One region of the Bradyrhizobium sp. ISRA436 genome, then DNA from elsewhere that is predicted to be linked to it. Evidence: riboswitches for the same ligand, from Rfam matches in the RefSeq annotation. Region 1 holds a riboswitch; each other region holds the start of a gene.

The links. A riboswitch is a leader RNA that binds a small molecule or an ion and turns the genes downstream of it on or off. The one in region 1 is predicted to bind cobalamin.
Region 2: it holds a riboswitch for cobalamin, as region 1 does, so the genes downstream of both, MTX23_RS03070 (TonB-dependent receptor) here and MTX23_RS03805 (DUF1636 domain-containing protein) in region 1, are expected to answer to the same signal.
Region 3: it holds a riboswitch for cobalamin, as region 1 does, so the genes downstream of both, MTX23_RS35475 (hypothetical protein) here and MTX23_RS03805 (DUF1636 domain-containing protein) in region 1, are expected to answer to the same signal.

What each region holds. Positions count from the first base shown of each region.
Region 1 is NZ_CP094519.1:808,318-818,901, reverse strand. Features, by position in the region: gene cobU (bifunctional adenosylcobinamide kinase/adenosylcobinamide-phosphate guanylyltransferase) at 1-327, opposite strand, end outside; gene cbiB (adenosylcobinamide-phosphate synthase CbiB) at 455-1,396, shown strand; gene cobD (threonine-phosphate decarboxylase CobD) at 1,409-2,374, shown strand; gene MTX23_RS03815 (cobyric acid synthase) at 2,379-3,827, opposite strand; gene cobO (cob(I)yrinic acid a,c-diamide adenosyltransferase) at 3,853-4,503, opposite strand; cobalamin riboswitch at 4,546-4,755, shown strand; gene MTX23_RS03805 (DUF1636 domain-containing protein) at 4,846-5,220, shown strand; gene cobW (cobalamin biosynthesis protein CobW) at 5,217-6,251, shown strand; gene cobN (cobaltochelatase subunit CobN) at 6,251-9,499, shown strand; gene cobG (precorrin-3B synthase) at 9,496-10,584, shown strand, end outside.
Region 2 is NZ_CP094519.1:661,398-671,981, reverse strand. Features, by position in the region: gene MTX23_RS03085 (ABC transporter substrate-binding protein) at 1-520, opposite strand, end outside; gene MTX23_RS03080 (ABC transporter ATP-binding protein) at 772-1,545, opposite strand; gene MTX23_RS03075 (iron ABC transporter permease) at 1,542-2,564, opposite strand; cobalamin riboswitch at 2,697-2,823, shown strand; partial or broken gene MTX23_RS03070 (TonB-dependent receptor) at 2,818-3,057, shown strand; gene MTX23_RS03065 (hypothetical protein) at 3,166-3,327, shown strand; gene MTX23_RS03060 (hypothetical protein) at 3,437-4,723, opposite strand; gene MTX23_RS03055 (MFS transporter) at 4,895-6,133, shown strand; gene MTX23_RS03050 (MarR family transcriptional regulator) at 6,199-6,651, opposite strand; gene MTX23_RS03045 (chloride channel protein) at 6,733-8,517, shown strand; gene MTX23_RS03040 (amidohydrolase family protein) at 8,707-10,425, shown strand.
Region 3 is NZ_CP094520.1:118,500-129,083, reverse strand. Features, by position in the region: gene MTX23_RS35485 (TonB-dependent receptor) at 1-1,476, opposite strand, end outside; gene mntR (manganese-binding transcriptional regulator MntR) at 2,126-2,584, shown strand; gene MTX23_RS35475 (hypothetical protein) at 3,075-3,488, opposite strand; cobalamin riboswitch at 3,603-3,804, opposite strand; partial or broken gene MTX23_RS35470 (IS110 family transposase) at 4,709-5,751, shown strand; gene MTX23_RS35465 (ABC transporter ATP-binding protein) at 6,520-7,272, opposite strand; gene MTX23_RS35460 (iron ABC transporter permease) at 7,266-8,309, opposite strand; gene MTX23_RS35455 (ABC transporter substrate-binding protein) at 8,330-9,502, opposite strand; gene MTX23_RS35450 (MFS transporter) at 9,499-10,584, opposite strand, start outside.

The DNA.
Region 1 (10,584 bases):
CAGCGCGGCAGCAAGGCGATCAATCTCCCGTGACCAGTCGCGCTCCGCATGAAGGAGGTTTGAGAGCCACAGCGTGAGGCAATCGATAAGCCTAGCGGCGCCACCGTCGGTCTCGACCAGTGCCTCGACGAGGTCGAGCGGCACCTCCCGTTCGATCCAGTCGTTGCCTCGCCGCGCGCGGTGGCTCGCGATGCGCTCAACCATCTCCGCATCGAGGGCTTCTGCCGTGGCAATATAAACGGGCTGCCCGGAAAACGAGCGCGCGCGGAGCTCGGCGCGCCGGCTTTTTCCCGATCGAGCTCCGCCCGTTATCAGAATGACGGCCATCATGATCTCCTGTCGGGCCAGCACTAATCACCAAACGCGGTGAAAGACAAAGCCGAAATCGGTCGCGCAGGGCTTGCGCTCACGCGGGGTCTTGCGCATCAGGAGAGGTCGAGGCGGGAGATGGTGCGTGAGCTTTGCGGGAGCGATGGCGGTGGCCATGGTTGTGGATGCTCTGATCGGCTGGCCGGCGTGGCTGTTCGCGCGCGTCGGCCATCCCGTGACCTGGCTTGGCCGGCTGATCAGCGCCGTCGACACCGGCTGGAACCGGACATCTGCTCCGCCCGCGCTGCGTCGCGCGGCAGGTATCGCGGCCGCAACTCTGGTGATCGCGGCGGCAGCGGGACTCGCTTGGGCGATTGAGATCGTGCTCCCCACTGGCTGGACCCGCATTGTCCTGGTCGGAATTCTGGCATGGCCGCTGGTTGCCTTGCGCTCGCTTCACGACCATGTCGCTGCGGTCGCAAGTCCGCTCGAATCCGGCGATGTTGCCGGTGCGCGTGCGGCGGTTTCGCGCATCGTCGGACGCGATCCCGCAACGCTTGATGATGCCGGCATTGCGCGCGCGACGATCGAGAGCCTGGCCGAGAATGCGTCCGACGGCATCGTCGCGCCGATGTTTTGGGGCGCGCTGTTCGGGCTGCCCGGCATTGTCGGCTACAAGGCGATCAACACGCTCGATTCCATGATCGGCCACCGCACCGCGCGGCACGAGGCTTTTGGCTGGGCCGCGGCCCGCATCGACGATCTCGCCAATCTCATCCCGGCGCGCCTCACCGGCCTGATGTTCGTGCTGCTCGCTCCGCGGCCCGCGCAGGCGTGGTCATGCATGTTGCGAGACGCGAGCCGCCATCGCTCGCCGAACGCCGGCTGGCCGGAAGCCGCCATGGCCGGCGCGCTCCGCGTACGGCTCAGCGGTCCGCGCATCTACCACGGCAGCACGGCGAACGAGCCCTGGCTGAACGAAGCGGCGCACGATCCCGGCGCCACCGACATCCGCCGGGGACTGAAACTCTATCGTCGCGCCATGCTGCTGTTGACGGGCGCGCTCGCGATCCTGGCTTTCGTGTGAGGGAGCGGCTCGATGCCTGAGCATGGCGGAAATCTTGATGTCGCGCAGCGACGTTTCGGTGGCCGGCCGGAGGACTGGATCGACCTGTCGACCGGGATCAACCGGCAGCCCTATCCCTCGCTCGACGTAGAGCCGCGACTGTGGAGCGCGTTGCCGTCGCGGACCGACATCGAATCGCTCTGTGACGCGGCACGATACGCCTACGCCACCGATGCGCCGATCGTGGCGCTGGGTGGTGCGCAAGCCGCCATTCAGTTGCTGCCGCATGTGTCGTCTAACGGCCGGGCGCGCATACTTGCGCCGACGTATAATGAGTACGCCGCAGTTCTTTCGGCCTCCAGCTGGGACGTCACCGAGGTGTCCGATCTCGAAGCGCTCGCGGGTGCCGATCTCGCCGTGGTCGTCAATCCTAACAATCCGGACGGAAGACGTCGCGGTAGCGGCGAGTTGCTGGCGCTGCTGCCGCGCGTCGGCCGGCTCGTGATCGACGAGAGTTTCGCCGACGCCGTTCCCGGCCTGTCGCTTGCATCAGAGGCTGGGCGCGAGGGACTCCTGATCCTGCGTTCGTTCGGAAAATTCTACGGGCTCGCCGGCCTGCGGCTCGGCTTCGCGATTGGCGGCGAGCGGGAGATTGCAGCGCTTGCGGCGATGGCCGGCCCATGGCCGGTGTCGGGTGCCGCGATTGCTATCGGCCGGCGCGCGTTGCGCGACAATGCGTGGAAAATGGCGACGTCGACGCGTCTGGCGAGCGATTGCCTCAGGCTCGATGCGATGGTCCAATCGCAGGGCTGGACATTGGTCGGCGGCACGCCCCTGTTCCGGCTCTACGAGACCGGCGACGCCCTGGCCGCGCAGGAGAAGCTGGCGCGCGGGCAAATCTGGTCACGCGTCTTCGAACAACGTCCGGGATGGCTGCGTCTCGGCCTGCCCGGAAGTGAAGCGGAATGGTCCCGACTTGCCGCGATCTTGTCGCGCTGACGATTCACCGCGCCAATGCAAGCAGCCCGTCGACGTCGAGATGGGCTTCGATGTGATCGGCGAGCGCATCGAGCGCGCCGTCGACCCTGGCGCCGTACGCCTGATCCGCGGCGGGAATGTCGAGTTGCGCGAGGAAAGCCTTGCGGAAATCGTCTGACGCGAACAGGCCGTGCAGATAGCTGCCGTGGACGCGTCCATCGCCGGACACAGCGCCTTCCGGCGCGCCGTCAACAAACGCGAACGGCCGGGCCCGATCCGGGCCGTCGGTTCGCCCAATGTGGATCTCATAGGCGCTGATCGGTTGACCGGTGGCGGCACGGACGCCGTCGACGCGCGTCAGCGTCTTCTGCTCGGTCATGACGGTCGCAACATCAAGAAGTCCGAGGCCGCGCGTTTCGCCGGCGGAGCCTTCGATCCCGTCGGGGTCGGCCACGCTCTGTCCGAGCATCTGGTATCCGCCGCACAGCCCCAACACATGCCCGCCGCGGCGATGATGTGCCAGAAGATCGATGTCCCAGCCCTGTGCGCGCAGGAAGGCGAGATCGCCGCGCGTCGATTTCGAGCCGGGCACGATGACGAGCCTGGCGTCGCCCGGAATGGCGTCGCCGGGACGCACCATCACGAGATCGACGCCCGGTTCGAGCTTCAGCGGATCGAGATCGTCGAAATTGGCGATGCGTGACAGCGCAAGAAACGCGATCTTGCACTGGCCGGGCTTGCGCGCCTCGCGGAGCCCAAGCGCATCTTCGGCCGGAAGCTCGCCAGCGCGGACGAAGTAAGGCAGCACGCCAAACCCGCGCCATGACGTGCGGGCTTCGATCAGCCGGTAGCCGTCATCGAACAGCGTTGGATCGCCGCGAAACTTGTTGATGACGAAGCCACGGATCATCGCGGCGTCCTCAGGATCGATCACCGCCTTGATGCCGACGAGTTGCGCAATGACGCCGCCGCGATCAATGTCGCCGATCAGCACGACCGGGACCTCGGCCTTGCGGGCAAAGCCCATATTCGCGATGTCGGCCTTGCGCAGGTTGACTTCCGCAGGACTGCCGGCCCCTTCGACCAGCACGAGATCGGCGCGATCCTTCAGCCGCGCGAAACTCTCCAGCACGGCATCCATCAATGAGGGCTTCATCGCGGCATATTCCCGGGCGCGCGCCGTTGCGGCGCGCTTGCCCTGCACGATGATCTGGGCGCCGACATCGCTCTCCGGCTTCAGCAGCACCGGGTTCATGTCGGTATGCGGTTCGACGCCGGCGGCAAGTGCCTGCAGCGCCTGCGCGCGTCCGATCTCGCCGCCATCGACGGTCACGGCCGCGTTGTTCGACATGTTCTGCGGCTTGAAGGGCAGCACGCGCAGGCCGCGCCGCTTCGCCGCGCGCGCGAGGCCCGCAACGATCAGCGACTTGCCGACGTCCGAGCCCGCCCCCTGGATCATCAATGTGCGCGCCATCGCCTTTGCGTGCCCGGCTATGCTGTCAGAACTCGACGCCCGGTTGGGCCTTGATGCCGGACCGGAACGGATGCTTCACAAGCGTCATCTCGGTGACGAGGTCGGCGATCTCGATCAACTCCTCCTTGGCGTTGCGCCCGGTGAGCACGACATGCGTCATCGGCGGCTTTGACGTCTTCAGAAAATCGACGACATCGGCGATCGCCAGATAATCGTAACGGAGCGCGATGTTGATCTCGTCGAGCACGACCATACGCAAGCTTGGATCGGAAATCAGTTGCTTGGCCTTCTCCCAGCCGGCTTGCGCGGCGGCAATATCGCGCGCACGATCCTGCGTTTCCCAGGTGAAGCCTTCACCCATCGCGTGGAATTGACAGAGGTCGCCGAAATGCCCGGTCAGCAGGCGGCGTTCGCCGGTATCCCAGGCGCCCTTGATGAATTGCACCACGGCGCAGGGAAAGCCGTGTGCCACGCAGCGGACGATCATGCCGAAGGCGGAGGATGATTTTCCCTTCCCGGCCCCGGTATGAACGATGATCAGTCCCTTCTCACCGCTCTTGGTGGCCATGATTCGATCACGGGCGACCTTCTTCTTGGCCATCTTGGCGGCATGGCGGGCTTCCAGCGCGGCCTCGGAGCCACCGGCTTCGTCCTCGGCGGCGTCTCGTTCAGACATCATCTGACGTTCCTTCGGCTTGACAAGTTCCGGGCTTGGACGAATGGTGGGCCCTGCGTTGGTGCCTGTCCTACGACAGGCGAAGAGGGAATGCGATAGGGCTCAAGTCGGCCCAAAGCGCAGCCGCCCCCGCGACCGTGACCGGAGAGATGCCCAAAGCCACTGATTCCCAACGGAATCGGGAAGGCGGGGATCGAAGGGAAGCCCCCTGCTCCGCAAGCCGGGAGACCTGCCAGCGCAGCAGTTGAGACCAGCGGACGGGGTGTTCCGCGACGGGGAACGAACCTTTCCATCGATCGGTTCGTGTGCCTCATCGCCTCCCGCTGTCAGTCAGGAAGGGCGATGAGCGTTACACTTCATGTCTGCATCACCTGCCGTGCCGGCCAGACGCTCGCGGAAGGTGAGACCACGCCCGGCGCGCGGCTGCATGCGGCGATTCTCGACGCCGGCGTGCCTGATGGCGTCAATCTGGTTCCGGTCGAATGTCTGTCGGCGTGCAGCCAGGGTTGCTCGGTCGCGCTCAGTGCGCCGGGGCGTTGGTCCTATGTCTATGGCCGCCTGTCCGCGGCAAATGCGACGGATGTGATCGCGGGTGCGTCCGCCTATGCCGCGGCACCCGACGGCATCGTGCCGTGGCGCAGCCGTCCGGAAATCTTTCGCAAGCAATCGCTCGCCCGCATTCCACCCGTAGCCGTTGTGCCAGAGGCCGCAGAATGAACACGCTTACCAAGGTGCCCGTCACCGTCGTCACCGGCTTTCTCGGATCTGGCAAGACGACGCTGATCCAGCATCTGATCAAGAACGCCAACGGCAAGAAGCTGGCGGTGCTGGTGAACGAGTTCGGCCGCGAAGGCGTCGACGGGGAAATCCTGAAGTCGTGTGCCGACGCCAATTGTCCGAGCGAGAACATCGTCGAACTCGCCAATGGCTGCATCTGCTGCACTGTCGCCGACGATTTTATCCCGGCGATGGAGCAATTGCTCGCGCGCCGCGTGAGACCCGACCACATCGTGATCGAGACATCGGGGCTCGCGCTGCCGAAGCCGCTGCTTAAAGCGTTCGACTGGCCGGAGATCCGTTCGCGGATCACGGTCGACGGCGTGATCGCACTGGCCGATGCGGAGGCCGTCGCCGCCGGCCGCTTTGCGCCCGACCCGGTCGCGGTCGACGCGCAGCGCGCGGCTGACAACAGTCTCGACCACGAGACACCGCTGTCTGAGGTGTTCGAGGATCAGATCGCCTGCGCCGACATCGTGCTGCTGACCAAGGCGGATCTCGCTGGCTCCGAGGGCCTCGAAGCCGCCAGGCTGGCGATCGCGGCCGAAATGCCGCGGCAGGTGCCGATGTTGCCCGTCGTCGACGGCGCGGTCGACGCCCGCGTGATCCTGGGTCTCGAGGCCGCGGCGGAGGACGACTTGGCGGCGCGTCCATCCCACCACGATGGCGAGGACGAGCACGAACACAATGATTTCAATTCCGTGGTGATCGACCTCCCGGAAGTCTCCGATGTCGATGCGCTGGTCGCATCGATCAAGGGACTGGCGCGCGAGCAGAATGTGCTGCGCGCCAAGGGCTATATCGCGATCGCGGGCAAGCCTATGCGCCTGCTGGTGCAATCGGTCGGCGAACGCGTGAGGCATCAGTTCGACGTGCCCTGGGGCGTGCGGCCGAGGCAGTCGAAGCTGGTCGTGATCGGCGAACACGGCGATATCGATGAGGCCGCCATCAGGGCGCGACTTGGTGTCTGATGCACGTCGTCTTCCGCGAGAGCCGCGGTCTTGACGAGACCGCGACACCAAGGGACCTCGGCCAGGATCCGGCCGAGCTCGCGGTGCTCTCGTTTTCCGACAGCGATCTTGCCGCGTTCGCATCCGGCTGGCGGCGCGGCTGCGGGTCGCTGCCGTCGTTGCGGCTCGCGAATCTGGCGGACCTGCGCCACCCCCTGTCGGTCGACACCTATATCGAACGGACATTGTCGCAGGCGCGCGGCATTCTCGTGCGCCTGATCGGCGGCGAACCCTACTGGTCATATGGGCTGGCCGCGCTGCATCGCCTGGCAAGAGAGCGCAACATCGCATTTGCGGTGCTGCCGGCGGATGGCCGGGATGACCTGCGGCTGGATGAATTCTCTACCCTGCCGGTCTCCACGCTGCGACGGCTCAAGGTGCTCTGCGACAAGGGTGGTCCCGTTGCGGCGCAGGCCGTGATCTCCCAGCTCGCGCTGGCGTCGGGGCTCTATGCCGGCCCGGTCGTCGGCGAGATCGATCTTCCGGAGATCGGAGTCTACGATCCCGGGCTCGGTGCCGTCGCGACACTGCCGGCGCCAGACAACCGGCCGCGGGCGCTGGTGACCTTCTATCGTTCCTATCTCGCGGCCGGTGACACGGCGCCGGTCGACGCGTTGATCGGCGCGCTGCGGCAGAAGGGCTTTGATGCTTACGGCGTGTTCGTCAGCTCGCTGAAGGCAGCGGGCGTCGCCGATTGGGTGCGCACCCAGTTTGCACAGTGCCCTCCCGCCGCCATCGTCAACGCGACCGCCTTCTCCGCGGTCGGCGACGACGGTACGACGCCGTTCGATTCCGCATCCTGCCCGGTGTTCCAGGTCGCCCTGTCGACAGCGCGGCGCGACGATTGGGCGGAGTCACTTCGCGGTCTTTCCCCCGGCGATCTGGCGATGCACGTGGTGCTGCCGGAGGTCGACGGCCGCGTGTTTGCGGGCGTCGTGAGCTTCAAGTCTCCCGGCGAGCGCGATCCCGATCTCCAGTTTGCGCGTCTTGCGCACCGGCCGGACGACGAGCGTGTCACCGCTGTGGCCGCGCGCGTCGCCGCCTGGCACCGGCTCGCGAATAAGCCGACGCACGAGAAACGGCTCGCTGTCGTGCTCTCGAACTATCCTGGCCGCCCCCACCAGATCGCGCATGCGGTCGGCCTCGATGCCCTCGCCTCCGTCGATGTGCTGCTGTCCGATCTCGCGGTCGCCGGGTTCGACGTCGAGGCGGTGGAGTCACTCGGCGAGGTTCTGCCGCAGCAGAAATTGACATGGAGCGTCGCCGACTATCGCGCGTCGCTGGCCGGCCTTCCGCGCCAGCTTCAGGACGACCTCGCGAACGCCTGGGGCGCGCCGGAGCATGATCCCGATTGCCACAGCGGCGAATTTCAATTCGCGGCGATACGATGCGGTAAATCCTTCATCGCCGTTCAGCCGGAGCGCGGCGACGTCGGCAAGCGTGACGCCGACTATCACGATCTCTCGCGTACGCCACGCCACGCCTATGTCGCGTTTTACCTCTGGCTCAGGCAGCAGGGTATCGACGCCATCGTGCACATGGGCGCGCATGGGACGCTCGAATGGCTGCCGGGCAAATCGGTCGCATTGTCATCCTGCTGCTGGCCGGAGGCGCTGATCGGCGATCTGCCGGTGATCTATCCTTTCATCGTCAACGATCCCGGCGAAGCGGCTCAGGCCAAGCGGAGGATCGGCGCGGTCACGATCGGCCACCTGCCGCCGCCGCTAACGAACGCCGCATTGCCGGAGAGCCTGCGCCGGCTCGAACAGTTGCTTGATGAATATTCGACCGCCGACGGCCTCGATCCCACGCGGCGCCAGCGCCTGATTGCTGATATCCGCGAGGAAGCGCGGCTCGCCGGGCTGGAGGACGATCTCGGTCTCGCCGCATCGGTCTCGGCGGCCGAAGCCATTCCACAGATCGATCGCTTCGTCTGCGATCTCAAGGAAAGCCAGTTCGGCGACGGCCTGCATGTGTTCGGCCAGGGCGCGTGCGGCGAGGCGGAGAAGCGTGCGCTGCGCGATGCGCTTTCCGGCCGGCGCGTTGCGCCGGGGCCTTCGGGCTCGCCGTATCGCGGGCGCGGCGACGTGCTGCCGACCGGACGCAATTTGTATGCGGTCGACCCGCGCGCGGTGCCGACGCCGTCGGCGCATGCGCAAGGCGTCAAGCTTGCCGAGGAATTGTTGCGCCGTCATCTGCAAGACCACGGCGACTGGCCGAAAGGCCTCGTCGTCGATCTCTGGGGTTCGTCGACGATGCGCACCGCCGGCGAGGATTTCGCGATGGCCCTGCGTCTCGCCGGGCTCGCGCCGCGCTGGGATCACGCCTCGGGCCGGGTCTCGGGCTACGACATCATCGCGCCGGCAGAGCTCGGCCGGCCGCGCATCGACGTCACGCTGCGCGTGTCGGGGCTGTTCCGCGACGTCTTCTCAGGTCTCGCCCAGTTGTTCGAGGCCGCGGCCGAGGCGCTGTCCGAGCGCCGCGAGGAAGGCGACGAAAATCCCTATACGCGGCGCGTCTCGCGCGTGTTCGGACCTCGTCCGGGGCAATATGGGGTTGGGGCCGGTTCGACGCTGGATGTCTTCACACAGGAATCCCGCGAAGCCGCCGGGGAAGCCTGGCTGTCGGCATCATCCTTTGCATTCGCCGCCGATGGCGAAATGCGGCCGGACCGCGCCGGCATCGAGGCCAGGCTCGCCGCGGCCGATGCCTTTGTCCATACCCAGGATCTGCCGGAGACCGATCTGCTGCTTGCGGCGGACTATGCCGCGCATGAGGCCGGCGTCGCCGCGGCGGCCCAGCGCGTCGGCGCGAAGGCTCCATCGCTCTATCACCTCGACGCGACGCGGCCGGATCAGCCGCATGCCCGGTTGCTGACCGAGGAGATCTCGCGGGTGGTGCGCGCGCGCGCCGCCGACCCGGCCTGGATCGCGGGGATGATGCGTCACGGCTTTCGCGGCGCGGCCGAGATCACCGCGACGCTCGAACACATGGCGGCCTTTGCCCACCTTGCCGGCGCGGTGCCGCCGCATCTGTTCGATCTCTATTATGATGCGACGCTGGGCAACGGCGACGTTCGCGCATTCATGGCGCGCGAGAATCCAGCAGCGTTGGCCGCGATGGAAACATGTTTTACGCGATTGCATGAGGCCGCACTCTGGAAGACGCGGCGCAATTCGATCGCGGCCGCGCTGCGGGAGGCCTCATGAGCGCCATGGCCATCAAAGGATGGTGCCCTGGCGCGCTGCGACCGATGCAGTCGGGCGACGGGCTCGTGCTACGCATTCGCCCGCGCGGTGGACGGCTGGACGCTACGCAGGCAGCGGGGATCGCTGACCTAGCCAGGCAATATGGCAACGGGCTGATCGATCTGACCAGCCGCGCCAACCTCCAGATCCGCGGCGTCGGCGATCGCGGCCACCCGCCCTTGCTCGACGGGCTCGCGCGGCTCGGATTGCTCGATCCTGATGCCGAGACCGAAGCGCAGCGTAATGTTCTGGTGACGCCGTTCTGGACCGAAGGTGATGATAGTTGCGCGCTCGCAGCCGAACTCGAGCTCGCTCTTGTCGGCGCTTCGCTCGAGCTTCCGACCAAGTTTGGCTTTGCAGTCGATGACGGCCACGCGCGGGTGCTGGCCGGAGCGTCTGCTGACGTCCGGATCGAGCGCGATCCCGCCGGCAAGCTGTTGGTGCGCGCCGATGGTGCTAGGTTCGGCCGTTGTGTCACACGGAGCGAGGCCGTGCCGGTCGCACTCGCGCTGGCCGAATGGTTCGTCGCCTCGGGCGGCGCCAACGGCGACAGGCGGCGGATGGCAGCCCATATTGCCACGGGCGCACGCCTGCCCGATGCGCTTGGCGGCGATGCCGAACCGGCGCCTCGCGCGGCCGACCCGTCTCCCGGTCTTTATGCGCCGGGCACGATGGTCGGGGTTGCATTCGGTCAAATGCCGCATGGAACGCTGCGCCGTCTCGCTGCTAACGCACAAGCGCTTCGCTTGACGCCGTGGCGGATGCTGCTGGCGGAAGGGATGCGCGACATGCCCCACGATACTGACCTCATCACACGGGCCGACGATCCGGCGCTGCGCGCGATCACCTGCAGCGGTGCGCCGCGCTGCCGTGAGGCCCATGCCGATACGCGCACTTTGGCATCTGCGCTTGCACCCCATATCCCGCCCGACGCCCGGCTCCACGTCTCCGGCTGCGCCAAGGGTTGTGCGCATTCCGGTCCGGCCACGATCACGCTCGTTGCAACACGCGAGGGTTTTGACCTTGTCCGAAACGGCTCGACGCGA
Region 2 (10,584 bases), 150 kb from region 1:
CCAGGCCGACTTCGGCCAACAATGAGCTGACCAGGCTGTTCTTGCCGGACACCCAGCCACGCCGCTCCAGCGGCAGCACACGATAATGATGAGCGGTGACCGCGCCCCGCGCGCGGGCGATTGCAGCATCGAGGCGTGCGATCTCGGCGCTGGCGCGATCCGCATGCTGCACGACATCGCCCATCTGGCGGATCTGCGCTTTCACCTCGTCGAGCGTGCGCGGCACCGAGAATTCGACAAGGTGAAGTCCATTGGCCTTCAGCAGGTCGCGCGTCTCGCGCTTGTCGAACTGGCTGACGACGACAACATCCGGCTTCAGCACCAGCACGTCCTCGGCCCCGCCGGACAGGACAGGATAGCGCCGCGCCTCGTCGGCCGCCCAGGATTGCCAGGCATCGCGAGCGAACGGGCTGAGCCCGAGGATCTGATCCGGATCGGCCAGCGACAGCACGAGCTGGTCGCTGCAGACATTCATCGAGACGATGCGCGGTCCGGCGGCGAGCGAGGTGCTGGCCGACATCATCCAAGCCAGAGCGGCAAACGTCAGCGCACAAAGGAATGAGCAAAGCTGGCGGCCACGACGGGGCTGCGCCCCCTCTCCCGCTTGCGGGGCGCGACGAGCAAAGCTCGCGCGGAGAGGGCTGGGGTGGGGGTATCGCCGCGAATCGTATTGTGGAGAAAGCCCCCACCCGCATCGTATCTGACGATACGATGCGACCTCCCCCGCAAGCGGGAGAGGTGAAACGAGCTCGCGGAAACTCCGTCGCGGCATCACACGTCCGCCCACGGCACGATCACCGCCTCGCGCTGATACTCGGCGCGATAGGCGCTGATCCGAAACACTTCGGCCATCACCGCTTCCGATAGCGCTTCGGTCGGCGCGCCCTGCGATGCCAATCGTCCCTCCGACAGCACCAGCACGTGATCCGCAAAGCGCGCGGCAAGGCCGAGATCGTGGGTTACGACGACAACGAGCACGCCTGTCTTGGCGACGCTGCGCAGCCTCTGCATCACGTCGACCTGATGGCGCGGATCGAGCGACGCCGTCGGTTCGTCGGCGAGAATCACGGGCGCCTCCACCGCAAGCACGCGGGCCAGCGCGACCCGGCTGCGCTCGCCACCGGAGAGTTCGGTGACGCGGCGGTCGCTGAACGCGGTGACGTCGACCGCCTGCATCGCCCGCAGCACCGCCTCCATGTCGTCAGGCGACAGCCGGGCGGGATCAGTCGCGCCGTGCGGATAGCGGCCGAGCGCGACGATGTCGCGCACCGGCAGCGGCCAATGCACCATGTGCCCCTGCGGCAGATAGGCAAAGCGCTTGGCGCGCTCGCGCAAGGACAGCGACGACAGCACATCGCCACCGATCCTGATGTCGCCGCGGGAGGGGATCAACCCGGCCAACGCACGAAGCAGCGTGGTCTTGCCCGCGCCGTTCGGACCAACCAGAGCCACCAGATGACCCGATGCAAGCGATAGCGAGATGTCGTGCAGCACTTTTCGGCGGCCGAGCGAGGCGTTGAGATCGGTTGCGGACAGCAGCGTCACGCCACGCCTCCGCCGAGCGCGCGGCGTTCGCGCATGATCAGATAGAGGAAGAACGGCACGCCGATGATCGAGGTCAGCACGCCGACCTTGATGTCGGAGGTCGAAGGGATGATGCGCACCGCGATATCGGCCGCCAGCAGCAGCGCCGAGCCGGTGAGCGCGCTCGGCACCAGGAGCCGCGCCGGATCGTGACCGATCACGGGCCGCATCAGATGCGGCGCGACCAGGCCGATGAAACCGATCGTCCCTGTCACGGCGACCGCACCGCCGACCCCGAGCGCGACACCCGAGATGACGAACAGCCGCAACCGCCCGACATCGACACCAAGGCTCTGCGCGGCCTCCTCGCCGAGCGTCAGCGTGCGGAAGCTGCTTCGCTGGCTGAGCAGGACGGCCGCGCCGGCCAGGATGAAGGGCAGCGCAATCGCGACATGCTGGAAACTGCGGTCCTCGAGCGAGCCGAGCAGCCAGAACGCGATCTCCAGCGCCACGAACGGATTGCTCGAGAGATTCATCACCAGCGCCGTCGCGGCACCTGCGAAGCTGGAGATCGCGAGACCCGAGAGGATCAGGATCAACAGTCCGGCGTTGCGTCCCGCGATCGCAAGCAGGGCGAACACCGAGCCGAACGCCGCGATGATCGCTGCGACCGGCAGCGCGTAGGAACGCACGTCGGCCAGCCCCAGCGCGATCACCAGCACCGCCCCGAACGCCGCCGCCTGTGGCGCGCCGAACAACGACGGCGAGGCCAGCGGATTGCGCAACAGCCCCTGCAGCGCCGCACCCGACAATCCCAGAATGCCGCCGATCGCAAACGCCAGTATGGTCCGCGGCAGACGGATCTCGCGCACGATCACCTGCGCCACGTCGCTGCCGCCGCCGAACAGCGCCTCGATCACCTTGAGCGGCGACAGCCGTACCGGCCCGATGCCGAGCGAGATCAGCACGAGCAGCACCACGAGCGCAGCGAGCGCCACGGTCGCGGCCAAGCGGCGCCGCGCCGCGACCTCGGTCGCCATGGCAAAATCCTGCACACTCATCGGATCAATGCTCTTACAGCGATCGCCGTGGCAGACAAGCGACACTCGGCGAAAACCGTGCCCGTCCAGCCGCAGCCCCACTCCCGCCGGCATTGACTTTAGTCTCCGGCCGAACCCTAGTGACCATGACGGTTCTTTCATGAGATGAAAAGGGAATGCGGTACGGGAAACTCCCCCAAGGCCGCGGCTGCCCCCGCAACTGTATGCGGTGAATCCTTCGTTACGCGCCTGCAGCTCCCGCACCATGGACAACGACTAGGCCAACACTCAGAGCCGCATTCCCGGCAACGCGACGGCCGACATCAAGCTCAGCGGGCAATACGACCGCTTCTTCTGGTCGGTCGGCGTGAACAACCTGTTCAACGCGCTCTACTACGACTACGCCATCGCCAGCTCGTTCACCGCGGGCCGCTTCTCGGCCTATCCGCTGCCGGGCCGGACCTACATGGTGCGGGCCGGCGCGACGTTCTGAGCCGTTGCAGGGCGGCGGGACGCATCCCGCCGCACCGTCTGCTCGCATTTCAAGCGCTTGCAAACTGGGATAGATTTTCCGGCACCATCGATTGCGCAGGGGAAATGTATGGGCAAAGCCGGAAAGAAGAGCAAGGGTCGCGGCAAGGCCAGCGAGCCGCCGAAAAAGCCTCCGCCGCCCCCAACGCCGCAGGACGACGAATATTATGAGGACGGCGACATCGCCACGCCGAAGCTCGATCGCTACGGCAATGACGACGAGCCGTTGTAGGCGCATGCCTATCCACGCCGTCGTCCTGGCGAAAGCCAGGACCATTACCACTGAAGCGAGTTGGAGGGCGAGCTACGGCCCCAGCCTGCTAACTAACTTTCAGCGGTGGTTATGGGCCCTGACCTTCGCCAGGACGACGCGTTGAAGCATCGCGCAAGAACCCCTCACTCTCGATTATCCGGATGCTCGCGGCGTCGAGCAGATGCGCGCCGAAGCCGCGCGATAGCGACGACGCGAGCTGCGGCGAGACCAGCAGCAGCGCGGCGGTGATCGCCAGCGGCACGGCGCCGGGCCAATCGAGCCGCACCGGCGTCAGTTCCTCGGTGCTGCCCCGATAGGGACCCTTGCCCGCGGCGATGCGGCCGCATTCCCCGATGATGTCGCGCCGCGTGCCGTCGCGTGACGCGCTGCCGAGCAGCGCCAGCATCGCAAGATGCGTCCGCACGCCGGCGCGGCTCTCGGCAAGCGGCTCTGGCGTCTCGCCGCGCGAGACCCGCAGCAGCAGATCGACGAGATCGGTGCCTGCGCGGTGCGCGTTCATCGGCTCGACCAGCCGCGGATTGCAGTCGATCAGCAGCGGGGTTGCGCTGTCGAGCGGCATGATGACGTCGACCGAGAGCGCCCCGTGCCAATTGAGATGCGCGCCGATCGTCTCGAGATAGCGGCGGATCGCCGGCCGGCTGACGCTCTCCTTGATCGCCTCGCCGCCGCCGACTCCGGCGGCAACCTGCCGATAGGCATGGAAGCCGAGCAACTCGCCGCGGCAAAACACCGACTGCGCCTTCTCGGTGGTACCGGTGACGAGGTCCTGCACCAATAGTTCTCCACCGATGTCCCCGCTTGTTTGGAGATCGTAGAGCGCGAGATTGAGATCGCCTGCGTCGCGCACGATCCACACGCCGCGGCTTGCAGTGCCGATCGACGTCTTGATCACCGATGGAAACCGGGTCGCCCCGCGCAGTTCGTCGAGCGAGGTGACGATCCGCGTCGGCGGCTGCGGCAGGCCGAGTTGATCGAGCAGGCGGCTGAAGCCCGCCTTGCTGTGCACCCCGCGGTAGCTGGCGAAATCCGGCAACGCGAGCCCAACGCGCGGCTTCAGCCGCGCCTCGCCCCGGGCGAACAGGAAGCCCTGCTCGTGGGTCGGCAGCAGCACGTCGAAATGTTGCGATGCCAACAAACTTTCGACGAAGCGCAGGAAGCCGCCCGGATCGGTGCGCAGGCCGGGACAATGGTGGAATTTGCGCACAAAGCGCGAATAGCGCGCCAGGCACCAGCGCGAGGGGTCGCAGACCTCGACGTGATGGCCGGCCGCACCCAGGATCGTGATCGCCTCGCGGCCAGAGGTGCTGGACCCCTCTGACACGAGCACCCGGAGCGGCTTTTTGGCGTCGATCATGTCCGATCATCGCCGCAATGCCGCACTTTGTCGCCGCCTTTAATGCCGCACGTGTCGATCCGGCACCCACCCCGGGGGCAGCCATGCAGCTGCGTTCATGGACAATTATCGGCCAATGTCTATTTTTCACTCCGCCCTGCCGGGCAGTGACGACATGGGGTTCTCTCCGAGATGGTCGATATTCTGGCCGCACAGCAACAAGCGAAGGCCGACAGCGCGCTCCGCACGCTGACGGGGATTTCCGTCGCGCATTGGGTCAGCCATTTCCATATCTTCGTGCTGCCGATGCTGTTCCCGTTCCTGAAACAGCAGCTCGGCGTCGGCTATGTGGAGCTCGGTTTTGCGCTGACGGTGTTCGCGGTGGTCTCTGGCCTCACCCAGGCGCCGATCGGCTACCTCGCCGACCATATCGGGGCGCGCAGGATCCTGCTGATCGGGCTGACCGTCGGCGGCTGTGCGTTGATCGGGCTCGGCCTGCACCTGAGCTATGCTTCGCTGATCGTCTGCGCGGTGCTGCTGGGGCTCGCCAACAGCGTCTACCATCCGGCCGACTACGCCATCCTCTCGGCGCATATGGACGCGGCGCGGATGGGCCGCGCCTTCTCGATCCATACCTTCGCCGGCTTCCTCGGCGGCGCGGTGGCGCCGGCGATCATCGCGGCGCTGGTCGCGTGGATCGGCGGGCTCGGCGCCCTGGTCGTGGCCGGCGCAGTCGGCCCGCTGGTGGCGCTGTTTCTGATCGTGCTCGGCATCCCCGATGCGGGCGCGAACAGGAGCAAGGCCAAGGACGCCACCGCGCCGAAGGCCAGCGTGATCACGCCGGCGCTCATCGTGCTCACGGCCTTCTTCACGCTGCTCAGCCTGTCGACATCGGGCATCAACAATTTCGGCGTGGTCGCGCTGATGGGCGGCTATGGCGCATCGTTCTCGACCGCCAACATCGCGCTGACCGCCTTCCTCGGCGCCAGCGCCGTGGGCGTGCTCGCCGGCGGCTATCTCGCCGACTGGACTCACCGCCACAGCCAGGTCGCGGCGGCCTGCTTCGCCGTCAATGCCGCGCTGGTGCTGCTCATCGCGCTGGTCAATCTGCCGTCGGCGGCGCTGACGCTGGCGATGGGCCTTGCCGGATTCCTCGGCGGCGTGATCGCGCCGTCCCGCGACATGATGGTGCGCAACGCCGCACCGCCCGGCGCCGCAGGCCGCGCCTTCGGCATCGTCTCCACCGGCTTCAACTTCGGCGGCATCGTGAGCCCGCTGCTGTTCGGCTGGATCATGGACCAGCACATGCCGCACTGGGTGTTCGGCGCCTCCGTGGTGTTCATGGTGCTGACGGTGCTGCTGGCGCTGCTCACCGAGCGCAAGCCGCAAACCTCGGAATATCCCGGCGAGGCGAAGAGCCCGCGCGCCTGACGCGGGAAGCCCCTGGCGCTCTGTGATGATTGCGCCGCGTCGGATAGCTCGCGCGCAAAGCGCCGTCATTCCGATCGTCGCGACAGCACCTGCTTCAGCAGCGGCTCGATCCGCGACAGCTCATCCAGGTGAGCCGCGGAAAGCTTGGCGAGATGATCCGCCGCGAGGCCGGTCAGCTTCAACAGCACCCGCCGCTGGTCGGAGGGATCGAGGACGCGCTCGACCAGCCCTGCCTCGGAGAGCCGGTCGACGAGCTCGACCGTGGTGTGGTGACGAAGCCGCAGCCGTTCGGCCAGATCGCCGATCGCGACCGGTCCGCCGCCCGGATAGCCCCGGATCGCCAGCAATGCCTGATGCTGCCTCGGCGTCAGGCCCTCGGCCTTCGCCGCCTCCTGGCTGAACTCCAGAAAACACCGGATCAGGTAGCGAAATTGCGACAGCGCCTCGTAATCGGCCTGGCTCGGAACCCGCTTTCGGGCCCGGGCGGTCGATTTCAGAGGATTTTTCGACGCTGCCATTCCATATCTCCGGCTTGTAATTATATCGCAATGCGATATGAGGCCGCCCATTGTCAACCTGATCCGGGCCTTCCGCCGTCCATGAGCGTCCTTTCCGCCAAATCGAATCTCCCCGCCAAGACCACTCACCGTCTCGGTGACTTCACGACCGACCCGCGCGTCGTGGTGATCTCGGCCATCGCCGTCGTTGTTGCCAGCGCCGGCGTGATCGCCGGCGTCGTGCTGCTGCAGCTGATCAGGCTTGCCACCAACATCGCCTATTTTGGCCAGTTCAGCTTCGCCGACCTCAAGCTGCAGGACTCGCCGCTTGGCCTTTGGGCCGTGCTGGTGCCGGTCGCAGGCGCGTTCATCATCGGCCTGATGGCGCGTTTCGGCAGCGAGAAGATCCGCGGACACGGCATTCCGGAAGCGATCGAGGCCATTCTGCTCGGCCGTTCCCGGCTCGACGCCAAGGTCGCGGTCCTTAAGCCGCTCTCATCGGCGGTCGCGATCGGCACCGGCGGCCCGTTCGGCGCCGAGGGCCCGATCATCATGACGGGCGGCGCGATCGGCTCGCTGATCGCGCAGATGCTTCCGGTGAGCGACAACGAGCGCAAGACCCTGCTGGTGGCGGGCGCCGCCGCCGGCATGACCACCGTGTTCGGGACGCCGATCGCCGCGATCATGCTCGCGGTCGAGCTGCTGCTGTTCGAATGGACGCCGCGCAGCTTCATTCCCGTCACGGTCGCGGCCGTGGTGGCGGCGGTCGAGCGCACCTTCCTTCACATGCCCACCCCGCTGTTCCCGTTCACCGGCAGCGTCGACATCTCGGTGATCCAGCTCGGCGCCTGGGTGCTGATCGGAATTCTCTCCGGGCTGCTGTCGGGCGTGCTCACCCAGCTCGTCTATGGCTGCGAGGATATCTTCCTGAAGCTGCCGATCCACTGGATGTGGTGGCCGATGATCGGTGGCCTGGTGGTAGGCCTCGGCGGCCTGATCGAACCGCAGGCGCTCGGCGTGGGCTATGACAACCTTGCGGCGATGCTGCGCGGCGACGTGGTGCTGAAGGCCGCGTTGCTGCTGCTCGTGGTGAAGGCCATTATCTGGTCGGTCGCGCTCGGCTCGGGTACGTCGGGCGGCGTGCTGGCGCCGCTGCTGATCATGGGCGGCGCGATGGGGACAGCGCTGAGCGGCTATCTGCCGTCCGCGAGCCCCGGCTTCTGGGCGCTGCTGGCGATGGCGGCGACGATGGGCGGCACGATGCGCTCGCCGCTGACCGCAACCTTCTTCGCCGTCGAGCTCACCGGCAACACCCACGTGCTGCTGCCGCTGATCGCGGCCTGCGGCACCGCCCATGGCGTCACGGTGCTTCTGATGCGGCGGTCGATCCTCACCGAGAAGGTCGCCCGACGCGGCCATCATTTGGTGCGCGAGTACCGCGTCGATCCGTTCGCGTTGACGCGTGTGCGCGACGTGATGACCAAGGCGGTCGAGACGGTCCCCGATACCATGACGCTGCACGGCGCCGCCGCCTTCCTGACCAATCCGAAGACCGGGCACCCCAGCTTTCCCGTCGTCGATGCCAACCATCACGTGCTCGGGGTCATCGATCCGCCGGCCGTGCTGCGCTGGCGTCGCGCCGGCAAGCATCGCACCGCGACGCTCAACCAGCTGTTGACGGGAAGCAAGATCACCGTCGCCTATCCCGATGAATATCTTGATAGGCTCGCCGACCGCTTGATGCAGGTCAACGTCTCGCACCTGCCGGTGATCTCGCGCGAGGATCAGCGCCTTGTCGGCTATATCGGCTGGAAGGATTTGATGCGGGTGCGCGCCAGGCTGCAGGCCGAAGAGACCCAGAAGACGTCCTTCTTCGGCGCGCGATAGGTCTGCACCGGCGTCCGCGGCGGAGGGGCATCCGCTCCGCCGCGGAACCAATTTCCTCCAGGCGGTCGCGCGATCTTCGCTGGCAAAACACCGCCAACGCATCCCAGAGCTTCATCGGCAGCGGTTGACAGCATCATGGGCTCTCCCATGATGCCGGCTAACCAAGAACAGCCAACGGGATGACACGCCATGACCTCGACCCCTGACCTCGTGATCCGCGGTGGGACCATTGCCGACGGCAAGGGCGGCGATCTCTATGAGGCGGACGTCGCCATCGCCGGCGGCCGCATCTCCGAAGTCGGTAAGGTGCAGGCCAAGGGCAAGGAGGAGATCGACGCCAAGGGCAAGCTCGTAACGCCCGGCTTCGTCGACGTCCACACCCATTACGACGGTCAGGTGACCTGGAGCCAGGACATCACGCCGTCGTCGCAGAACGGCGTCACCACCGCGATCATGGGCAATTGCGGCGTCGGCTTCGCGCCGTGCCGGCCGAGCGATCACACCCGGCTGATCCAGTTGATGGAAGGCGTCGAGGACATCCCGGAGCCTGTGCTGAGCGCCGGCATTCCCTGGGAGTGGGAGAGCTTCCCCGACTACATGGACTGGTTGTCGAAGCGCAATTTCGACATGGACATCGGCGCGCAACTGCCGCATGCGGCGCTGCGCGTGTACGTGATGGGCGAGCGCGGCGCGCGCCGTGATCCCGCAACGCCTGAGGACAACAAGGCGATGGCGGCGCTCGCCGGCGACGCGGTGCGATCAGGCGCACTGGGTTTCTCGACCTCGCGCACGCTCAACCACCGCACCTCGACCGGCGACTACACGCCGACGCTGAAAGCGGGCGAAGACGAATTGACCGCGATCGCCGGCGCAATGCACGGCGTCGGCCGCAGCGTGCTGCAATTCGTACTCGACCAGAGCACCGTCCACGAAGATCTGCCGATGATGCTGCGGGTCGCTGAAAATACCAGATGCCCGATCTCGTTTTCCGTAGCCCAGGCCGACAAGGCGCCGCGGCGCTGGCGGCAGACGATGGACACCATCAATGAAGCCGCCGCCCGCGGCCTGTCGATCACGACCCAGATCGCCGCGCGGCCCGTTGGGCTGCTGCTTGGGCTGGAATTGTCGCGCAACCCGTTCCAGACCCATCCAAGCTACCGCGCGATCGCCACGCTGCCGCCGGCCGAGCGGCTCGCGCATTTGCGCCGGCCTGAGGTGCGCGCGGCCATCCTGAGCGAAACGGCGACGGCGACCGACGATCCGCTGTTCTTCCGGCCGAACTACGACAAGATCTATCTGCTGGGTAATCCCCCGGACTATGAGCAGCCGCCGGAGAACGCGCTCGGCCCGCAGGCGCGCCGCCAGGCCCGGCAGCCGGAAGAACTCGCCTATGACGCGATGCTGACGGACGAGGGCCGCGGCATGCTCTATGTGCCGTTCCTGAATTATGCCGACGGCAATCTCGATGCCGTGCATGAGATGCTTCGCGAACCCAGCGCCGTGCCGGGATTGAGTGACGGCGGCGCGCATTGCGGCATCATCTGCGACGCCAGCTTCCCGACCTATCTCTTGACGCACTGGACGAGAGACCGCAGCCGCGGCGAGAAGCTCTCGATCCCGTTCGTGGTCGCGGCGCAGTCGCGCAAGACCGCACTGTCGGTCGGCCTCCACGATCGCGGCGTGATCGCGCCCGGCTTTAAGGCCGACGTCAACGTGATCGACTACGACCGGCTGCATCTGCATCCGCCGAAGGTGCATTACGACCTGCCGGTCGGCGGCCGCCGCCTGATGCAGCAGGTCGACGGCTACGAGGCCACCATCGTCTCGGGCGTCGTCACGCGGCGCGACGGCAAGGCCACCGGCGCGCGCCCCGGCAAGCTCGTGCGCGGCGCGCAGGGATTGAATTGATCGCGTAGCGACGTAGCCCGGATTCCGCGTCGTCATGGCCGGGCTTGTCCCGGCCATCCACGTCTTCCTTCACGTGGAAAACCAAAGACGTGGATGCCCGGGACAAGCCCACGGCTGTCCGGTTTAAATTTGGTGGACAGGGCGCATGGCGTGGATTCT
Region 3 (10,584 bases), on a different replicon from region 1:
GCTGGCGGGCGCGCAGGTCGAAAAATCCGCGTCGCAGAAATTGCCGGTCGCCCGGCCGTAGATGAAGTTGCTGTAGCGCGTGTAGTAGAGATTGGCGTCGAACCGAATATCGCCGCGCGTGCGCCTCAGGCCGACTTCCACGGTGTTGGCGGTCTCGAGCGTCAGATCGGGATTGCCGATCTTGAAGGTCTTCTCGGAATCGTCGGGCCCGCTGGCAAACAGCTCGAGCGCGCGCGGAGCCCGCTGGATCCGCTGCAGCGTGAGGCTGGCCTGAAGGTAGGACGGCAGATCCTTGATCGTTGCGAAGCTGATGCTTGTCGGCAGGAAGCTTGATCGGGATGGTGCGCTGGCAGGTTCGTTCGGCGGCGGCAGGTAGCTTGACGGAAATTCGAATGACGTGCCGGACACATCGACGTATTCGAGGCGGCCGGCGAGCTGCGTCCGCAGCGCATCGGTCAGTTTCAGCTCGTCGAAGAAGTACGCGGCGGCCGTCGCGGTCTGCGCGGGCCGCAGGATCGCCTGGCCGACCGTATCCAGGCGCTGGTAGGCGCCCTGGGCGCCGACGATGCTGGTCAGAGCTCCGAACGGCGTTGCAAGCGGCTGCGTCTCGAACTCGAGCTTCCCCTCCGTCTGGCGGTTCTTGAATGTTGCGCCGATGGTCTGGAAATCGCCGAGGACCGTGCTGTTGTTGACGACCTCATCGTGCCGGTAGTCCGAATAGCCGAGCCAGTAGCGCACGGCGGCGAACGCTGCCGCGTCGGGCCGGTATTCGCCCTTGCTCGCGATCTTGGTCTGCTCGAGCTGGTTGTGCTGCTGGGCCTCGGACGTGGCGATGCCGGGAACGTGGTAGTCGCTCGTGAAGCGCGAGATCGACAGGCCGGCATAGCCGCCATCGAACAGGTAGGAACCGCCGATCGACGCGCCCGCACTCTCCATGGCGGAGTTCGGCTGGCGTCCGTTGAACGTCGGCGCGGGATCGGGAGGAACCAGATAGGGATAGCTCGGGATGCGATAGTCCTTCGCACCGCGGCCGTAGACATCGGCATGCACGGCGGCATTGCCGCTTCCGGCGTCGAGCAGAAGGCCGCTCTCCCAGCCGCTGTCGACCGAGGTGACGGCCGATCGCAGCTCGGCGGCCAGGCCTCCGATCGGCGCGGCGGTCGGGATGCGATTGTTTGTGACGTCGACGACACCGCCGACCGCCTGCGATCCGAACCGCAACGCGGCCGGCCCGCGAAATACTTGCGCGCGCTGCAGCGCGAGCGGATCGATCGGCACGGCGTGATCCTGGGCGATGTCGGAGACGTCGACGGCGCCAACGCCGTTTTCCTGGATGCGGACCTTGGCATCTGAGAGTCCGCGCAAGACCGGCCGCGAGGATTGGGTCGAGATTCCTGCCGATGTGGCGCCGGGCGCGGTGAAGAACAGATTTCCGAAGCCCTGGGTCGGGCTCGACTGGAATTGATCGCTCGTCATGGCCGAAGGCGCGAAGGGCGGGTTGCCGGAACCCGGCGTCGCGGATTGGACTGACGCCGGCGGAGATTGGGTCACGGGCCGGCCGGCGGCTTCTTCCGGGTTGGCACGTCGGACCGGCTTACGCTGCCGGCCCTCGACCGTCACCTGCGGAATGTCCACTTCGGCCGGCGAGCCAGAGGACGTAGGCGGGGCCGCCGTGCTCGATGATCGGGAGGCGGGTGGTGACGCCGCCTCGGATGGGGCGGATGTCGCGGGAGCGGCAGGCGCCGCAGGAGGCTGCTGGCCTGGTGTTGCTTGTTCTGCCGGCGGAGCGGCCGTCACCCCGGGTGAGCTTTGCTGGGCACGGGCGAATCCGCTCAGGCACATCATGACAATCGACGTCGTGCTCAGAAGAGCCGAGCGAGTTACGCGAACGTGCATTTTCAATCCCCCGCGGCAGCACCGCGGGCGAAGCGGTACTTAGTAGGTACACTAAAATGTAGATGATGCTACAAATGCGAGGCATTAGCTACAATGTCAAGCCTGTTGCAATTGCGAAGCTGTTGCAAGAAGGCGAGAGGCAATTGCGTGAGCTTGCAATGTCGCTACGGAGGCCCCATGGTCGAATGTCTGGAGATTCTGGATTTTTCACATGCGTCCAAAGCCTTCCATGGATGTCGCGGTATCGCTTCACGCGCTCCCCACCGAGCAGGCGCAGGCGCGGCGTTTTGGCAAGGCCCGTTCGGCGCGCTCGACTGCGATCCTCGAGGACTACGTCGAGCTGATTGCCGACCTGATTGATTCGACCGGCGAGGCCCGCGCCACCGACATCGCGCGGCGGCTCGGGGTGTCTCATCCGACCGCGATCAACACGATCACGCGGCTGAAGCGGGAAGGCCTGGCGGTGGCTCGTCCTTATCGCGGTATTTTCCTGACCGAGGAGGGTGAAGCGCTCGCCAAGCGGGTGCGCGCGCGCCACCGTCTGGTCCTGGAAATGCTGCTCGCGCTTGGCGTGCCCCGGGAGACCGCGGAGGCGGACGCCGAAGGCATCGAGCATCATGTTTCAGACGCTACCCTCAAAGCCTTTTCGGATTTTATTAAGAGATCGGGAGTGAAGAGGGCCAGTTGACGGTCTTTACGGGCGTCTATACGGGCCGTTGAGGTCCGATCGGCTTGCGGTTCAGCCGCTTTCGAGACGTAGGGCCGATCGCTGGGGTCATCTGCACATGTGTTCTAGAGAGGCTCAGCTTGACCGATGCCAATCGCTGGCAAGTTGAGCGCGAACCGCGTCGCCCTGAATCCCTGGGACGAAGCCGCTCTTCATCAATCCAGGCCGCTCGAAGTCGCGCAGTCCGTTGCGGACACCGAAGTTCATCATCAGACATGGAAATCAGTAGCGTGGTAGGCGATGCTACACAATAAAGCCTCGACTTCAAGATCAATATTCCGCTCGGCGGGGAGCGTATACTAAGGCCCGCTGCTACTTGTTCTGGCGCTTGCGGATATTTAGAACGTGCATTCGCTCGCGGCTCGGCTGAGACTAGCCCGCTGCGTTCTGGGCCACCGCATCGGTGACGTTATGCTGGCCGCTATCCTCGATGGTCTGGGACGTAATCGTCTCAACGCTGGCAGGTGTCTGCAGCGGCGTGAGGTTCAGGCGGCTCCCGCTGGTGTTCTGCTGATCTAGCTTCAGCGTCGAAGGCGAGCCGTCCGAGGCTGCGGCCGTCGGTGCTGCGCGAGGCGTTGCCGCCGGCTTTGACTGCGATCGTGAGGCCGTGGCTGAACGCTTGGCCATCGTATAGCGCGACAATCTGGTTGGGAAGCACTGTCACCCTGATTGCCGCGCGGCAGCCATCGGGACGGCCGGGCCTCACCGCAGGTTTTTGGGGCGGACTGACCGTAACCGGCGGCAGGGTTTGAACCGATTGAGCTTGCTGTGCCTTGGCAGGGCAAATCCCGAGCGGCAGAGCTGGAAGAAGGAAGCTGTGAGCGAGCAGGCCGGCGCGCAGCCGCCTGGGTATGACGGAAAACACGAGCAGACCTCGGCATGACGTAGTGGCACGTCACAGCGAACGAGGTCTCACCTCGACATAGTTGGACCTACGCAAGGTGAAAGCAATGTCTGTACTCCCCGACCGACATTTTCGCGTGTTACCACGGCTGACGGCAGGTCTCCTGGCTCGCGGGTCTCAACCTTGCGTCGCCTTCCCAGGACCAAGTTTCCCAGTGGCCTATGACGAAAAATTCGCCGCTTACAGTTGCGGGGGCAGCTGCGGCATGAGGGGAAAATCCCCGCACCGCATTCCCTTTTGATCCCAGTGAAGGGGAACCGTCGGTCGTCATCGTAGAAGTGGGCGAGGCGCGGAGTCAATCCCCTCTCTGACAAGTCTGTAGTTGTCTGCACACGCGAGCGGAATAGTAACCGGGGCGAGTGAAGGAGCGGGTACGAATGGTCGCGGTAGGGACGAGGATTTCTCCTCGGCCACCGGGTCGCGGGAGGCGGTCGGGAGGCGGGCGACCGGGGTCACCGGAGGCGGTCGCCCGCCCGCGGTTGGGTAGGATCGAGGCGCGGACCGGGCTTCGCATGATGCCGACGTTTCCTCGATCCCCCCTATCATTCCGTACGGCGGGTTTACCCCGATACGGCTGGAAGGCTGGCTTTCAGATGGGGCCTTCCCGGCTTCCACACGAGCTTAAGTCTGCTCCCGACATCCACGGCGTGTTAGCCAGTTTGTATCCATCCTTCGTACACGACGTGGTCCAACGGTTATCCCGCACTGCACGGTGTCGGGTCGTTAACTCGATCGTGCACCACCATGAAGTGGGACACTACCCCAGGGGTCCTCGCTCTTGCCCGAGTTATGTTGTCTCGACCCGTCATCACTTAATCGACCCCATCCGCCCCACTCGTGGGCACATCGCGATTTGCCTCAAAGCTCCTCAAAACACCTCGCGATCACGGATTGAAATCGGCTCTAAAGTCCAAGCGATGAAAGCGGATTGTACTCGCGATGGCCGAGCTAGTTGGCGCGAGCCTTTAGGGTGAAGACGAAGCGGTCCGTCCTGCGCACCTCCAATGTGGGTAGCAATCTTGATCGACTCGCCAATCGGGCTCATGAACGCTCCTTTGCGCGGCGGCGATCAGGGTGAGACGCGCTCTCATCCTGATTGATGCGGTGGAACGGCCCGCTCCGACAGCATCATCGTGCTAAGACGTGGTCGTTGTTCGAACGCCACAAGGAGGGACCGTTCCATGAAACAGGTTAGCACCATCGGATTGGATTTGGCGAAGCACATTTTTCAAGTTCACGGCGCGGGTGGCGATGGCTCACCGGTGTTCAACCGGAGACTACGGCGCAGCGAGGTGCTGCATTTCTTCTCGAAGCAGCCAGCCTGCCTTGTGGGAATAGAAGCCTGTGGCAGCGCTCATTATTGGGCACGAGAGATTGCAACTCTCGGCCATGAAGTGCGACTCATCCCACCAGCTTACGTCAAACCGTTTGTGAAGCGTGGAAAACGGATGCGGCGGATGCCGAGGCCATCAGCGAGGCTGTGACTCGCAAGACCATGCGCTTCGTTCCGATCAAAACGGCTGAGCAACAAGCCGCAATGATGGTCCTGAAGAGTCGCGCACTTCTGGTGAAACAGCAAACGCAGACGATCAACGCCCTGCGCTCACATTTGGCCGAGTTGGGCATCATTGCCGCCGCTGGCCGAACAAAGGTCGAGGCGTTGGTTGCAATCGTACGGGATGTAGCAGATATCCGCTTGCCTGCGGCAGCGCGCGTCGCCCTGACGGCAGTTGCCGATCAAATCGAGGCTCAGGCGGACCAGATTGACAAGCTCGAGCGAGCCATTGTTGCTGCGGCAAAGACCGACAAGGACATGCGCCGACTGACTACGATCCCCGGCATTGGAGCCATTACAGCAGCGACCATCAAGGCGCTGGTGCCAGATCCCGGCGGCTTCAAATCCGCTCGTCACTTTGCTGCCTGGCTGGGACTGACGCCGCGACAGCATTCGAGTGGGGGCAAGGAGCGGATGGGACGCATCTCGAAGATGGGAAACCCCGAACTTCGGAGCCTCCTCGTTCTTGGGGCGACATCCGTCCTGCGAATTGCCCGGAAGGCCGATCGGACGCGGCCATGGTTGAAGGCGCTGCTCGCCAGACGTCCGTACAAGGTGGCAGCGGTCGCGCTGGCCAACAAGACAGCGCGAATTGCTTGGGCGCTCTTGAACAAGGGCGGGATTTACCGGTGTCCGGAGACGCTGGCGACGACTACGGCTGCCGCTTGATGAATACAGCGGCTGTCAAAGAGATCTGACCGGCGCGGGCCGGCAGAGGGCAAGGAGCAATAACAGGCGATGAACCCACGGGACGAAATCCCGGCATGAGTGAGGCTGGCGCGACAATGCGCATCAAGCGCGTCTGATTGATTTAGCCCCTTGTGTCGCGGACTTCATCGAGGCCAGCAGTCATGCGCCGCGCTTTACAGGCCGTATACATGACCGCACCGCTCCCATGTGTGAAGTCGACTGAGAAAGTTCTTGCGCCCGCGGGCCGTTCCATACATGTCGCGCTATACTCCTTGTTTGTTGTATTTTAGAACAGACGCATTCCCTGAAGAACGCCTTGCTAAGAAGCGAAACGCGCTCGCGTGAGGAGCTGAATTGGTTGCATCCCGGCGCTCTGCACGATGCCCAGGAAAAGAGAGCCCGGCAGATGGAGACCGGTTCACACACCAGCGATTGGCTGTTGTCGGCCGGTCAATGATTGAGAAGTGGCAACTCGCGCTGGCGCCGCCTGAACCGCTGGTGAGATGATGGTTTGGGGGCTTGGCCTTCTTTCAGCGCTCGGACAAAATCCCAAGGTCGGCGCACAAAATCGTAGCTTTGGTAGCCGGGGGTCCGCTATTTCCTGGCATCGATCGAGAATGTTTTTGACAACGATTACTCCGCTGGTGTCGCGGGCTTTGGCACCGTGGTGCAGGGTGCGCCGCTGAACGGTGAAGTTGTCCTTCATGACGGACTTCTGAGGCCGGCCTGTCCCTGACGCGTGGGGCGTCAGATCGCGTCGTCGACGATCAAATGTGGCTTGCCCTGCGAACAGGATTCGACACGCGCCCTAATGCGAAAGGTTGCGGCAAGGTTTTCCGGCGTCAGGACATCAGCCGCCGCGCCGAAATCGTGCAACGTTCCATCGGAGAGGATAGCGACCTTGTCGGCGAATTTGAGTGCCAGGTCGAGATGGTGAAGCGCGATCAGCACAAGCATACCGTCATCATGCGCAAGGCTGCGCACCTGCCGCATCGCTTCGAGCTGGCGGTGCATATCCAACGCGCTGGTCGGCTCGTCCAAGAGCAGCACCTGCGGTTCGCGCACGAGACATTGGGCAAGGCCGACGAGCTGGCGCTGTCCACCGCTCAGCTCGGAAAGGATTTCCTTGGCAAGATCGCCCATATCGAGTGCTGCCAGAGCCTGGTCCACCGCCACCAGATCAGACTTCTCCAGGCGCCAGCCGCTGACCTGCTTGCGCGCAAGAAGGACGGATTCGAACACCGTCAGCACGGCGTTTGCCGTTTGGTCCTGCGGCATATAGGCAATGGCGCGATCCGGATCGGGCACGCCTTCCAGCCGGCACTCGCCGGATCCTGGAAGAATGGCTGCCAAGCGACGGAACAGCGTCGACTTGCCCGCGGCATTCGGTCCAATAACCGCCACCACCTCGCCGCCATGACAGGACGGAAGCGTCACATCACGCAGCACCTCGCGTGATCCGAAGCGGGCGCCGAGGCGATGCGTGCTCAGCACTACCATATGTCCCTTCCGCTTCTCAGGATCAAATACAGGAAGACCGGCAATCCAATCGCCGAGGTGACGATGCCGATCGGCAGGACGGCGCCGGGCACCACGATTTTGGCCAGGATCGAGCTCAACGACATGATCAGCGCGCCAGTCAGCGCGCTGGCGGGCAGCAGGAAGCGCTGGTCTTCGCCGACCATCATGCGGGCGATGTGCGGACCTACGAGACCGATAAAGCCGATCGTGCCGACAAACGCGACCGGGATCGCCGATAAAAGGGAGACAAGGATCAGGGTTTCGAGCCGCAGGCGCCGCACGGGAACGCCGAAACTCGCCGCGCGCGCTTCGCCAAGACGCAAGGCCGTCAACTGCCACCGGCGGCGCAGAAAGACCGGCAACGTCAGACCCACGGCGACCGCTGTGATGGCGAGCTTGGGATATGTTGCCTTGGTGAGGCTGCCCATAGTCCAGAAGACGATGGCCGCCACCGCCTGCTCGGCGGCGAAATATTGGGTGATAGCGAGCGCCGTATTGAAGCTGAAAACCAGCGCTATGCCCAAAAGCACGATCACCTGGATCGAGGCGCCACGCCGAAGGCTGGCCAAATGGATCAGGAAAGCAGTTGCCATGGCCACGACGAAAGCATTGGCCGCGACGATGTAGTCGCCTGCCATGGGAAGGAGCGCGACACCGAAGGCGAGTGCCAGGGCGGCACCGAAGCTTGCGCCGGCGGAAATGCCCAGCGTGAACGGGCTCGCCAGCGGGTTGTTCAAGATGGTCTGCATCTGAGCGCCGCCAATGGCAAGCGCCACGCCGACCACGACGCCCATAAGAGCCGACGGCATGCGGATCGACCAGACAATGACGCGCATCTGCGCATCCGCCTCTGCCGGCAGAACGAGCGTGCGCACAACCTCTCCAAGCCCGTAGCTGGCCGGCCCAGTCGAAAGGTCCCCGACCAATGCGATGCAAACCCCGACCACCAGCACAAGGAGAACGATCCACCGCCGGACGCTGAGCGCTTGGTAGGCGTCGCGTCCGGCAAAGGTCATTGCTTCGGTATGGAGATCTGTCATCGCTCGCTATCGGAAAGGCTGATGCTGTAGCCGGGCCGGTACTCTATGGGCAGGAAGCGACGGTGATACTCGGCAAAGGTTGCGTTGGGATCCAGATCGGCAAACAGGTCGGGGTGGAACCACTTGGCCAATTGCTGGACGGCAACAAATTCGTATGGACTATTGTAGAATTGGTGCCAAATGCCGTGAAAATTCCGCGTCTTCTTTGCCGCGATACCGGTATAGGCGTCGCGAGTAGTGAACCATTCGAGCTTCTTGCGCGTCAGGCGAGGATCCGCCCCTGGTCCGAGCGGAATCCAGTGGCCGCCGGGCACATAGGCTTTCCAGTCGGCGCTGGTAACCACCACATGCGCGGGATCGGCGACGATAACCTGTTCGGGGCTGATCTGCCCGAACGTCGAAGGAATGATATCGTTGCCGATATTATGGCCGCCAGCGAGTTCGACATATTTGCCGAAATTCTCTGCGCCGAAAGACAGGCAGCAATCCTGCGAATAACCACCGATTCGTTCGACGAACACTTTGGGGCGTTTCGGTTGCTTGGCGGCGAGGACGTTAGCAACCGCAGCCATGGCCTGGCGGCGAAACGCGATGATCTCCTCCGCTCGCGCCTCGCGCCCCATGATCCTGCCCAGGAGCCGAATGGTCGGCTCGGTGTTTTCCAGGGGACGGTGGCGAAAATCGACATAAACAACCGGTATGTTCAGTGCCGCGAGCTTCTCGATGTAATTGGCGTCCTTGTTGGCCTGCATGGCTTCAAGATTGAGCAGCACGACATCAGGCTTCTGAATGATCGCTGATTCGATGTCGATCAGGCTGTCCTCCTGGCCCTTGAAGGAAGGGAGCTTCGCCAACGCGGGAAACACTTCGAGATATTGCGCGTAAGTGGCCGGATCGGCCGCGATCAGATCGGTGCGCCAGGCAACCACATGGGCCAGAGGATCTTTGGGCTCCAGCGATGCGATGAGATAGAGCTGTCGGCCTTCGCCCAGAAGCATGCGCTTGACGGGCGCGTTGAGCGTCACCTGGCGGCCCGCAATGTCAGTCAGTGTAAGCGGCGCTTGCGCCTGCGTCTGGCTGGGCTCGCCGGCAAACGCTGCTAACGGAAGCAAAGCGATCAGGACAAGAGCCGTCACCGCAGCATGCAGCAGCGATCGACGTTCCGTCATGGCAGGCTTCCTTTTTGAGTGAGGTGCGCAGTTTTGAGCCATATGCCGAGAGCCGACAAAAATGACAAGGCGTAAAGCGTGGCGACCAGGGGGAAAGCGGCTTCGAGACCAAAAAGCTGGGTGACCGCGACGCCGGCAATGATGCCGCTCGCGGAGGCGCCCTGCTGGCAAGCTTGCGCAAGGCCCAGCACCGAACCTTGCCGATCATTAGCCACGGCTACCGAAATGAGCGCGAGCAGGACCGGAGTCGTTCCCCCAAGAAGCATGCCCCAGATAAAATACAGGAACGCGAATATGGCAACGGAGCCCGTACTGCCCGCCAGATGCGTCACCAACACGCAGGCGGCCGAAATTAGCACGCTCCCGCCCAACACATAGGATGGCGTTCGATTTTCGAAGAGCCGCGCCCATATCGGCGCGGCGACGACAAAGCCGCATGCCAGCAGCCCGTAAGTGAGACCGGCGACCCAGTGCCGGGCGCCAAATACCTGGGTCATGTACAGCGAGAAAGGAACCTGCAGGACCATGCGGCTGGCAAGCAGCATCCCAATCAAGGCAAGAAGAGCTGCGATCGGAGCACCTGTCGATGCCCCGGGCTTTCCGGTACCCGCTTTTCCTGGATTGACGGCAACAGCTCCCGGCGTCGGTACCGGCAGGCTCATCCAGGCAACGACAGCGCACAGCGCACAAATTGCCCCGGCGGTCAGATTTATTGCGGCAAAGGGAAAGCTATCTAGAATGAGCCCGCCCAGGAAGGCGCCGCCCAGCGAGCCCACGTTGGTGGCAACCTGAAGCCAGGCGAAGAGGCTTGCGCGATCCTTCCCGCCGGTAATCTGCACGCCATAGGCCTGCGCTGGGGCGATATAACCGGCGCAGGCGCCCTGCAGGAAACGCAGCGCCATGATCGTCCAGACATCCTGTGCAACAGCAACAAGTAGTTGCGTGACTGCCAGTCCGCCGAGCGCCCGAACCATCATCAGCCGATTGCCGTAGCGATCGCCCATTCGCCCCCAAAAGGCGCTGGTCAGCGACATGCCAAGCATCGGGCCAATGTAGACACCAACACCTGCTAGTCCAAAGAC